2 regions of the Weizmannia sp. WK01 genome follow, and region 1 is predicted to be linked to the other one. Evidence: predicted binding sites of a transcription regulator. Region 1 holds the regulator's gene; the other holds the start of a gene.
The links. The regulator NrdR, encoded in region 1, represses ribonucleotide reductase genes. The targets are predictions, from matches to a motif close to AACACNATATATNGTGTT.
Positions count from the first base shown of each region.

Region 2: the regulator NrdR is predicted to act here: its motif matches at 3,769-3,786, upstream of OF158_RS09900 (vitamin B12-dependent ribonucleotide reductase).

Region 1 covers NZ_CP109616.1:2,357,649-2,363,611, forward strand. The annotation lists gene dnaI (primosomal protein DnaI) at 1-866, opposite strand, end outside; gene OF158_RS11315 (replication initiation and membrane attachment family protein) at 863-2,260, opposite strand; gene nrdR (transcriptional regulator NrdR) at 2,275-2,733, opposite strand; gene OF158_RS11325 (glyceraldehyde-3-phosphate dehydrogenase) at 3,018-4,052, opposite strand; gene coaE (dephospho-CoA kinase) at 4,184-4,786, opposite strand; gene ytaF (sporulation membrane protein YtaF) at 4,803-5,441, opposite strand; gene mutM (DNA-formamidopyrimidine glycosylase) at 5,506-5,963, opposite strand, start outside.
Region 2 covers NZ_CP109616.1:2,082,174-2,088,136, reverse strand. The annotation lists gene gcvPA (aminomethyl-transferring glycine dehydrogenase subunit GcvPA) at 1-611, shown strand, start outside; gene gcvPB (aminomethyl-transferring glycine dehydrogenase subunit GcvPB) at 601-2,061, shown strand; gene OF158_RS09910 (rhodanese-like domain-containing protein) at 2,096-2,482, opposite strand; gene OF158_RS09905 (lipoate--protein ligase family protein) at 2,729-3,565, shown strand; gene OF158_RS09900 (vitamin B12-dependent ribonucleotide reductase) at 3,912-5,963, shown strand, end outside.

The DNA of each region.
Region 1 (5,963 bases):
AATTCTTCCTTTTCCCCGCGCTGGGTATAAGTGAAATGGTACTCTAAATCCTCATAGCTGAAATTGGATGTAAAAAAAGTGGGAAGGTCTTCCTGCATCCTGTATTGGAGAATCGGGCCGAGCACTTCATCCCGCGTCCAGCTCGAGTTCGTTTCCGCACCGATATCATCCAGCATCAATACGGGCACTTGCTTCACCGTATCCAGCTTTTCCCCGGTGGAGTGGTCGCCGATCGAGTCCTTCATTTCGCGGAAAAACTCAGGCACGTACACGATTAAAGAAGAGACCTGTTTCAGGTCCGCCAGCTCGTTCGCAATTGCACCAAGCAAATACGATTTGCCGACGCCGAAATTGCCGTATAAATATAGTCCCTTCATTTTTTTGCCCGGCTCGTATTCACGGACAAAGCGATGCGCAAAATCGTATGCATCAAGACGCCCCATTTGTTCAAGGAAAAAATCACCAAAGGACGCCTCCAATATTTTTTTCGGCATGTGCATGCTTTGGATCAGCCTGCGCGTTTTATTGCGCTCATCCTCCAATATTTTCTTCTGGCACCTTTTATAGTGGATCTCAATATTGCCATGTTCAATAACGAGTTCCGGCACATACCCTTTCATCATATTCACGCATTCGCCAAGGCTTTTGCACCGGCTGCAGTTTTTTTCCTGTGAAATGAATTCGTACAGTTTCATCCAGCTTTTTTCAATCATCGACCTTGTGACTTCCCCGCGGTGTGCATCCAAAAAAGCGCGGATGTCGGGATGCGTGATGATTTCCTGCTTCATTTCTTCATAACGCTTGCGGAAACTAGGATTGGATGAAAGCCTTTTGAGTGTCTCATTTATGTTTTCCACCGCCTTCACCCTTTCTTGTATTGTTCACGTATTTTTTCAAGCCTTTTTCTTTTTTCTTCCAATGACTCGCCATCGGCTTGGACCGCGGCCGCAGCGGTTTTTTGGTCTTCTTTTTTAAACCAGTCCGGCAGCTTTTCAACCCGGACCGGCTTTCTCCGTCCGGTGCCGTTCTTCTCTTTATTGTTCAGCCATTGTTTGTACTGGCGGTCTTCTTTTTTGGCAAACGCCATCGCTTCCTTGGCGGTTTTCAGTTTTTTGCGCGCCCAGTGGGAAGCCACTTTTTCTAAATAATTTTTCGACAGCTTCATATCGGTTTTAAACAAAACATATTGGATCAGTACATTTACAACGCCAAGGGGAAGCTGCTGGGCAAACATGACTTCTTCAATGGCGGCAAGATCTGCTTTCGCCGGTTCGCTGCCGCCCGAAAAATCGATCAGCATTTGTCTCGGAGAAGTCGTTTCCAGGTAGCGGAGAAATTTCTCCTCATCGTTTTCCGGCTCTTTTCGTTCTTTCGCATCCGCTTCTGGCTGGAAGCGGTCAACAAGGCGCGGCAGTTCATCATGATGTTCAATCTGGTACCAGCTGCGCGCGATTTTCCGCAAATCTTCCACCCGGATTTCCAAGTCTGCCGTCAATGCCTGGAGCAAAATTTTCTTTATGTCCAGTTCATTTAAACCGTATAAAAATGAAAGCTTCACAATCGCTTCTCTGACTTCCGGCGTAATGGCACGCAGCGGAATCAGTTCATCACGTAAGTTTGCATATAAAAGGTCAAAATTAAAATGGGTGTTTTCGATTTTTATGACCGGGGCGGCGGTTTTTTCGATATAGCGGCGGTTTTCTTCCAGTCGGCTGATTTGCTGCGCTTCCGCCTCATTCAGCACTTCGGGGCCGATTTTTGCGGCATACACATCCTGGAATGAGCGGGTGATGTCCCGGTACTCACCCGGTTCTACGGCGCGGTCGGAGAAGAAGTGTTTCAACCGCTGGAAATGTGTTCTGCCGAGCTGCCGGTACAGGAAAACATTTAACAAACCGTCGTTGAAAAACTGTTCCGGGGACAGGGGCGGCTGCAGTTCGTATATAAACATGCGGATGTCGTCCGTTTGTTTCATATATGTTTTCAAAAGCCCAATGCCTTCAAGCTTCAGCCGGGCTTCGTAAATTTCAGACAAATTCATGGATAAAAAGCTCATCAGATGGTAATGGTTCCAGTCTTCGGACCAGAGCCGGCCGACTTCCACTTCATTCCATAATGTCATATACAGGCTGTAACATTGCGGCCCGATTAACGGCTGGTACAGGAGCGAAATGACCTTTTGATCGTAGTCCTGAAGCAGGCCGTTTGACGATGCACGATAACGGTCAGCTGGCTGTATTTCATTCCAAATCGGTTTCATAAAAGGCACTCCGTTTAAGCATTCTTGTTGAGCAATTCTTTCAGTTCATCGAGAAAAACATTCAAGTCTTTAAATTGGCGGTAAACGGAAGCAAAGCGGACATAGGCCACTTCATCCACTTTCGACAGCCTGTCCATCACCATTTCCCCGATCAGGGTGGAACTGACTTCTGTATATCCTTGCCTGCGGATTTCTTTTTCGATCTCCATGGAGATTTTTTCAAGCTGGTCCAGCGACACAGGCCGTTTTTCACACGCTTTAATCAGCCCGCGCAAAATTTTCTCACGGTTAAATTCTTCGCGGTTGCCGTCTTTTTTCACGACAATGAGCGGGGTTTCTTCCACTTTTTCAAACGTGGTGAAGCGGTACGAGCAGTCTTCGCATTCACGCCTTCTGCGGATGGAACGGCCTTCGTCCACCGGCCTTGAATCGATCACACGCGTATTGTTGCTATGGCAAGACGGACATTTCATATGAACCCCCCGTTCTGATACATTCTTACTACCATCATATATAAAAGAAGGTGAATAGACAACAGAAAGGTTCATCCTATTCCCGAAAGAAATTCATCCATGCAGAACATATTGGATGTATCTTCTGTTTGTATATCCGGAAAAGTCCTCACTTTTCATCTATCCATCAATAGAATAGAAAGGTTTACACTTCTATTTCGTCAGCGTCCCGCACAAGTCATCCTCCGGCGCGGCTCTGAAAACTGGTAACGAAAACGGAGCAGGCTGGTGCTGCTCCGTTCGGCTTAGGCAATATTGATTTTCCCGGTTTCTTCCATTTTTTCCGCGACGAGCTGTGCCAGTTGTACGACGCGGCAAGAATAGCCCCATTCATTATCGTACCAGGCCAGCACCTTGACTTTGCTTCCATCCATGACCATCGTGGATAAGCCGTCGACAATGGCCGAGTACGGATTTGTCGTATAATCCGAAGAAACGAGCGGCACTTCTGTATAGTCCAAAATGCCTTGCAGCGAGCCTTTCGCCGCCGCCTTAAATGCATCATTCACTTCTTCCGCCGTCACTTCTTTTTTCAAATCGACGACAAGGTCCACTAGCGATACATCCGGGGTCGGAACACGCAGCGCCATGCCGTGTAGTTTCCCTTTCAGTTGCGGGAGAACAAGGCCTAACGCTTTTGCCGCCCCGGTTGTCGTCGGAATGATCGATTTGCCACAGGCCCGGGCACGCCTTAAATCTTTATGCGGATTGTCAATATTGTTCTGGTCATTCGTATAAGAATGGACCGTTGTCATCAGGCCGTTTACAATCCCGAATTGTTCATCAAGCACTTTCGCGACTGGTGCCAGGCAGTTTGTGGTGCAGGAAGCGTTCGAGATAATATGATGCCGCTCGATATCTAAAACGTTTTCATTTACTCCTAAAACAATCGTGACATCTTCATTCTTCCCGGGTGCTGTCAACAATACTTTTTTCGCGCCTGCCTGAAGATGGAGCGCGGCTTTTTCCCTTGCATTGAATTTTCCGGTTGCTTCAATTACCACATCAATATCCATTTTTCCCCACGGCAGTTGGGCCGGATTGCGTTCCGCCAAAAGCCGAATGCGTTTGCCGTTTACAATGAGTGCTTCCTCTTCTTCCACTTCCACTTCTCCGGGAAATACGCCGTGGATGGAGTCATATTTAATCAAATGTGCCAGTGTTTCCGCCGGATAGCAGGCATTCACCGCCACAATATTTAAAGCGTCATCCATCATGGCTTTTCTGAAAACCATTCTGCCGATGCGGCCGAACCCATTAATCGCAATTTTTGTTTCCACAGTGCAGACAACTCCTTCGAATAATAAATGACATACTTTTAATCCATTATTCATCAATTAGTATATCATATTTTAAAAGTTATGTAGCGTTATTCCCCTATTTTTGCATAAAAAAAACCATGATGTACCCATCATGGAACGAGCTTCCATTCTGACACGATTTTTTCAAGCTGCTGTTTTGTTTCCTCCAGGCTGCCATTGTTGTCGAGCACCGCATCCGCCAGTGCCTTTTTTTCGCTCAGCGGCATTTGCGCCCGGATCCGCATCTGCGCTTCTTTTTCTGAAAGGCCATTTCGGGCCATTAATCTCTTTAACTGCGTCTCTTCATCCACGTAAACGAGGATGGTGCGTTCAACCATATAGGTAAGCCGGCTTTCAAAAAGAAGCGGGATATCCAGAAAGACGGTTTTTTTCCCATTTTCAATTGCCCGGTCCTTTTCCCGCGTCATCCAGGCCCGGACTGCAGGGTGGACAATGCTGTTTAGTTTCATCCGGAGTGCTTCATCCGCAAAAATGAGTGCCCCGAGTTTTTTCCGGTCAAGCGTGAGATCTTGCAGCAAAATCCCTTCGCCGAACGCTTCAATGATTTGTTCATACGCCGGTTCGCCGGGTTCGACCACTTTTCTTGCGGCAATATCCGCATCGACAATCGTAAACCCTTTTGTTTTCAGCATATTGGACACCGTGCTTTTGCCGCTTGCAATCCCGCCTGTTAAGCCGATAATCTTTGCCATATTCCCACCTGCCTTGTTAAAACTTGCATATACCGATCAAAATGAGGAGAACACCTGGTATAAAGGAAATTTTCCGGATCCATTGCAGCCGGGAAAACAGCATGCCGAGCCGGATGCCGGAAGAGACAAGCAAAAAGCTCATACCGGCAACAAGAAAACTGAGCAGAAACGGGGAGTAGCCCATGATGCCCGCACCGATCCCGGCACCGAATGCATCGAGCGAGAGCGCAATCCCGAGCATAACCGCTTCGATGCCGGTAATGGCCCCAGAACGGTCAAAATCCGCGCTCGTCGGTTTTTTCAAAATATGGATGACGACGCCCAATGAGCGGATTTCAAAGTTGAGCACGACTTTTTCCCCGGGTTCTTCTTTTTCGTCGTTTGACCGAAAAAACTGGACCATCACCCATGCCCCGATCAAAATTAAAATCACGCCGCCAATCCGGTTTGCCGTTTCCGGGCGAATCCAGTGGAGCAGGCTCTTCCCGAACAGCACGGAAAGAAATAAAGACGCCCCCGAACAAACGGCGATGATGAGGAGGGACTTAAGCGGAATCTTCATCTTCCGCAGCCCGTATGTAAAACCTGTGCTGAAATTATCCATGCTAACCGCCAATGCCAATAGCAAAATCGAAAGCCGGAAACCCACGGCCATCGCCCCTTCCGTTTTGCATCGCTGCTATCAGTGTATGGAGGGGGCCTGGCCAATGTTCAATCCGTTATCTGCGTTTCTTTTGGCAATTCGGGCAGTAATGGGTGCCGCGGCCTGCTGTAACCATCTTTTCAATCGGGGTGCCGCATTTCCGGCACGGCTCCCCTTTCCGGCCGTAAACATACAGCTCGAGCTGGAACATGCCCATCTGTCCTTGCGAATTTACATAGGAACGGACCGTGCTGCCGCCTTTTTCAACGGCTTCCTGCAACGTTTGAATGATCTCGCTGTGTAAAAGATGCACGTCTTTTTTTGTCAGTGACTTTGCTTTTCGCTCCGGATAGATGTGAGCACGGAACAAGGATTCGTCCACATAAATGTTCCCGAGCCCGGAAATGACCGTCTGATCGAGCAAACAGGTTTTGATATTGCGTTCCGTTTTCTTTAGTTGGCCGTATAAATATTTTTCCGTAAACGTATCGGATAGCGGCTCAGGGCCGAGTTTTGAAAGCGGGAGAGAGGACA
Region 2 (5,963 bases), 280 kb from region 1:
TGCTTGCGCCGCCGGGGGATTTCGGCGCCGATATTACAACCGGCGATTGCCAGGTTTTCGGCATTCCAACTGCATTCGGCGGCCCGCATTGCGGCTACTTTGCTACAACGTCAAAACTAATGCGGAAAATGCCGGGGCGGCTCGTCGGCGAAACGGTCGACGAGAACGGGAAAAGGGGGTATGTGCTTACGCTCCAGGCGCGCGAACAGCATATCCGCCGCAATAAAGCGACGTCCAATATTTGCTCTAACCAGGCGCTCAATGCCCTTGCCGCATCGGTGGCGATGAGCGCCCTCGGCAAAAAAGGCGTAAAAGAAATGGCACTGGCCAATATGGCAAAAGCACAGTACGCAAAAAAGAAATTGGCGGAAAAAGGGTTTGAAATCCCGTTTTCGTCTCCTTTTTTCAATGAGTTTCCCGTGAAATTGCCAAAAAGTGTTCAAGAAGTAAATGAACATTTATTGCAGAAAAAAATCATCGGCGGCTATGATGTGGGCAAGGATTACCCGGAATTTGCCGGTTGCATGCTCATTGCCGTGACGGAATTGCGGTCAAAAGAAGAGATTGACCAATTGGCTGAAGAAATGGGGGTCGTGTGTGATGGCGAATGAAGGAATGCCGCTCATTTTTGAACGGTCCAAACAGGGGCGGATTGCGTACAGCTTGCCGGAAATAGATGTGCCGGAAGTGGACGCTTTTGACATTTTTCCGCCTGAATACGTCCGCAAACAGGATGCGGAACTGCCGGAAGTGTCGGAACTGGATTTAATGCGGCACTACACGAAGCTGTCAGAAAACAACCACGGCGTCGATTCCGGCTTTTACCCGCTCGGATCCTGCACGATGAAGTACAATCCGAAAATCAATGAAACGGTTGCGCGCTTTCCGGGATTTGCCCATATCCACCCGCTTCAGGATGAAAGCACCGTCCAGGGGGCGCTCGGGCTGATGTATGACTTGCAGGAACATTTAAAAGAGATTACCGGTATGGATGAAGTGACCTTGCAGCCTGCTGCCGGCGCCCACGGGGAATGGACCGGGCTGATGCTGATCCGTGCTTTCCACGAAGCAAACGGGGATACAAAGCGGACAAAAGTGATCATTCCCGATTCCGCCCACGGCACCAACCCGGCTTCCGCGTCCGTTGCCGGCTTCGAAACGGTCACTGTGAAGTCGAATGAAGAAGGGCTTGTCGATCTCGACGACTTAAGAAAAATTGCCGGGGAAGATACCGCGGCGCTCATGCTTACCAATCCGAATACGCTCGGGCTGTTTGAAGCGCATATCCTTGAAATTGCGGAGATCATCCATGACGCGGGCGGCAAACTGTATTATGACGGTGCCAACTTGAATGCCGTGCTTGCGAAGGCGCGCCCGGGCGATATGGGATTCGATGTTGTCCACCTGAATCTTCATAAAACGTTCACAGGCCCGCACGGCGGCGGTGGCCCGGGTTCGGGTCCGGTCGGCGTCAAAAAAGAGCTGATCCCGTTTTTGCCGGTGCCGGTTGTTGTGAAAAAAGGCGACCGTTATGTGCTGGATGAAGACCGGCCGAAATCGATCGGCAGGGTGAAGCCGTTTTACGGCAATTTCGGCATCAATGTCCGAGCCTATACGTATATCCGTTCAATGGGGCCGGACGGCTTGCGGGAAGTGACCGAGAATGCGGTGATCAATGCCAATTATATGATGCGGAAACTGGCGCCGTATTACGACCTGCCGTATGATCGCCATTGTAAGCATGAATTTGTGTTAAGCGGCAGGCGCCAGAAAAAACTCGGGGTGCGGACGTTTGATATTGCCAAGCGGCTGCTTGATTTCGGCTTCCATCCGCCAACTGTGTATTTCCCACTCAATGTGGAAGAGTGCATGATGATTGAGCCGACGGAAACAGAGTCGAAGGAAACGCTGGATGCCTTTATTGACGCGATGATCCAAATCGCAAAAGAAGCGGAGGAAAATCCGGAAATCGTCCAGGAAGCCCCGCATACAACCATTGTCAAACGCCTGGATGAAACGCGGGCGGCACGAAAACCGGTTTTGCGTTATGTGAAAAAGTAAAATAAAAAATGCCGCAGCATTGCCGCGGCATTTTTTATTTCCCTGATTTGATTTTGCCTGTCCAGTTTTTAAAGCCGCCTTTCAACTGGTAAAGGTCGCGGCAGCCGTTTTTATAAAGCATTTCAGCGGCGCGCCCGGTGCGCGTCCCGTTCTGGCAATATAAATAAACCGGTTTATCGGTCCGGATCTCTTTTAATCTCATTTTCAGCTGAGACAGCGGAATATTGCGTGCGCCTAAAATATGTCCGTTTGCAAATTCATTCGGTTCGCGCACATCAATGAGCTGCGCTTTGCGATAACCCGCCTTGAATTCTTCTTCCGTCAAGCTTTTCAGGATTTTTTTCTGCCGGTAGTATCTGGCGAGAGTATATGCTACTACCGCAACAATAACAATGATGAGTGTGTACCACGATTGTGACATCTTTCGTGCCCCCTTTCTTACCTGATGCGCTATCTACTATTATATTCGTGTTGCGCTTCTGAATCAAAATCTTTTTTTAAGAAACATGTCACCGCTATTTTTTCAGCTTTTTCCGTTTGAAAAGCCCGTAACCGTTCTGTTTTAAGCACCAGCGGAAAAACCGGCACAAACTTGAGCGGGGCTTTGCCGTTTTGCGTCGTTTTTTGGTAAACTGGTAAAGTGATATTTTAAAGAAGAGGGGTACATATGGGAAAAGAAACCTGGTTGTTTGTAGATTCAGGCCACTGTCCGCCGTTTTTTAACATGGCGCTGGATGAGGCCCTGCTTGACTGGCACAGCAAAGGGGAGATTCCGCCAGCCATCCGCTTTTACGGCTGGGATCCGGCCACCCTTTCAATCGGGTATTTCCAGCGGGCAAAACAGGAAATCGATCTCGAAGCGGTAAAACGATACGGGCTCGGTTTTGTCCGGCGACCGACAGGGGGAAGGGCTGTTTTGCACGAGCACGAGCTGACCTACAGCGTGATCGTGTCGGAAGCGCATCCGGATATGCCGAAAACGGTCACGGAAGCCTACCGCGTCATTTCAGAGGGGCTTGTCAGGGGATTTCGTGCGCTCGGCCTGGAGGCGTATTTTGCAGTGCCGCGAACGGAAGCAGAACGGGAGGCACTAAGGTCTCCGCATTCTTCGGTTTGTTTTGATACGCCGAGCTGGTACGAACTGGTCGTGGAAGGGCGAAAAGTCGCCGGCAGCGCACAGACGCGGCAGAAAGGCGTCATTTTGCAGCACGGCTCGATTTTGCTCGATATGGATGAGGACAAGCTGTTCAGCCTGTTTAAATATCCGAATGACAGAGTGAGAGAAAGGATGCAGCGGAGTTTTAAGAAAAAGGCGGTTGCAATCAATGAGCTGCGCAACGTTCCCGTCACATACGAGGAGGCAAAAGAGGCTTTCCATAAGGGGTTTGAAGAAGGGCTCGGCATCCGGCTGGAACCGTACACGCTGACGCCGGCGCAACAGGCGTATGTCGAAGAACTGGCAGACAGAAGGTACCGGTCGGATGAATGGAATTTTAAGAGATAAATGAACATTTGTTTTTTTTAGCGGCCAGAGGTATGATTTTTCGCTTTTTCCTTTAGTGCCGCGCTTTTTATGGCTGCTTTTTTGATGCAAGCGGCAAATTTTTTCGTTATGCCCGGGTTTGCCTGCTTTTTCGAGGGATTTCTCAGATTTTCGGCATGGTTTATTCTTTTTTTCATTTGACAAAAAGAAAGAGGTTTGACCTAAACACAATATATGGTATATAAAAACAAAATGTCAATACAATATCTAGTATTTTTGCTTGCAATTTTTCCCTGCGGTGTGCTATTTTAAAGGAGGCAGAACCACCAGAGAATTTGCATGGAGAAATAGAGAAGGAGTTGTCGTTATGTCTGTTGCTTCGACAGAAAAATTATGGAATGTGGAGAAGCTGAACGAAGATATCCGCTTATTTCCGCAGGTCCATCCGATTACACCGGATATGAACATTACGTACAAAGGCGTTTCAAGGCTTGTCATGATTGACAGATACGCGTTTAAAGACACGGAAAAAGTCACATTGGGCAAGGGCGATTTTGTTGTCCTCACGATTAAAGAAGACCCGAAATTTCCGGCCAGGGGGCTCGGCGTCATTAAAGGGATCGACTGGGAAAAAAATGAAGCGGAAGTCTTAATTGAAGAAGATTACCGCCAGGCGCTGGAACACCCGGATGAAAGAGAAACGGGGGTCATCAAAAGGTCGCTTGATATCATTGAAAAGCCTCTTGAAGTCTACTACGAACAAATCGCAAAACGGAATGCAACCGGCTTAGCGGCAGTGGAAAAAACAGAAGAGAAACGGAAAGAATGGTTTGAGAAGTTTTACAATGAACTGGTAAACTTAAACTTTATCCCGGCAGGCCGCGTCCTCTACGGCGCCGGCTCGGAAACGGAAGTGACTTATTTTAATTGTTATGTGATGCCGTTTGTACCGGATTCAAGGGAAGGCATTTCCGAACACCGTAAACAGGTGATGGAAATTATGAGCCGCGGCGGCGGAGTTGGGACAAACGGTTCGACGCTGCGCCCGCGCAATACGCTGGCTAGAGGGGTCAACGGCAAATCAAGCGGCTCTGTCTCATGGCTCGATGACATCGCCAAACTTACGCACCTGGTCGAACAGGGCGGCAGTCGCAGGGGAGCGCAAATGATCATGCTGGCTGTCTGGCACCCGGACATTGTCGAATTTATCATTTCGAAAATGCAGAATCCGCGGATTTTGCGTTTCCTGATCGAAAATACGAACGATGAATGGATCCGCAAGCTTGCCCACGACAAATTGAAATTCACGCCGCTCTCTGAAATGGAAAGGCAAATGTACCATGGGATTGTGAACTACAAACATATTCCGGGCCAAGGCGGCTTTACGGAAGAAGTCATGAAAGAGGCGGAAGAAAAACTGGAAACAGGCGGCCATTACACCGTTCATAATCCGGAATTTTTAACCGGCGCCAATATTTCCGTCTGCCTCACAAAAGAATTTATGGAAGCAGTTGAGCAAGACGCAGAATTCGAGCTGAAATTTCCGGATGTGGAAAATTACAGCGAAGAAGAAATGCGCATATACAATGAAGAATGGCATAAGATCGGCGATGTGCGCGAATGGGAAAAACTTGGCCGCAAAGTGCGCGTCTATCGCAAAATCAAAGCAAAAGAACTTTGGAATTTGATTAACATCTGCGCGACTTACTCGGCGGAACCAGGCGTCTTCTTTATCGACAACGCCAACGACATGACAAACGCAAAAGCATACGGCCAGAAAGTCGTCGCAACAAACCCTTGCGGAGAGCAACCCCTTGCGCCCTATTCCGTCTGCAACCTGGCAGCGGTCAATCTTGCAAAAATGGTCGACAAAGAAACGAAAGAAGTGCGCTGGGACCAATTGAAACAAACTGTCCATACCGGCGTCCGCATGCAGGACAATGTCATTGACGCGACCCCGTACTTCCTGAAAGAAAACAAAAAACAGGCGCTCGGGGAACGGCGTGTCGGCCTTGGCGTTATGGGCTTAGCCGACCTTCTCATTTATATGGAAAAAGAATACGGATCCGAAGAAGGCAATAAACTTGTCGACAAAGTGTTTGAAACGATCGCGACCGAAGCATACCGCGCATCCATTGAGATCGCAAAAGAAAAGGGGAGTTTCCCGTTTTTAACGGGTGAAAGCGAAGAAGAGACAAACCGCCTGCGCCATGCATTCACGGAAACCGGCTATATGAAAAACATGCCGGAAGACATCCGCAAGGCGATTTTAAAACACGGCATCCGGAACTCCCATTTGCTAACCGTTGCACCAACCGGATCGACCGGCACCATGGTTGGCGTTTCCACTGGGCTGGAACCGTATTTTTCCTTTTCCTATTTCCGCAGCGGGCGCCTCGGCAAATTTATCGAGGTCAAT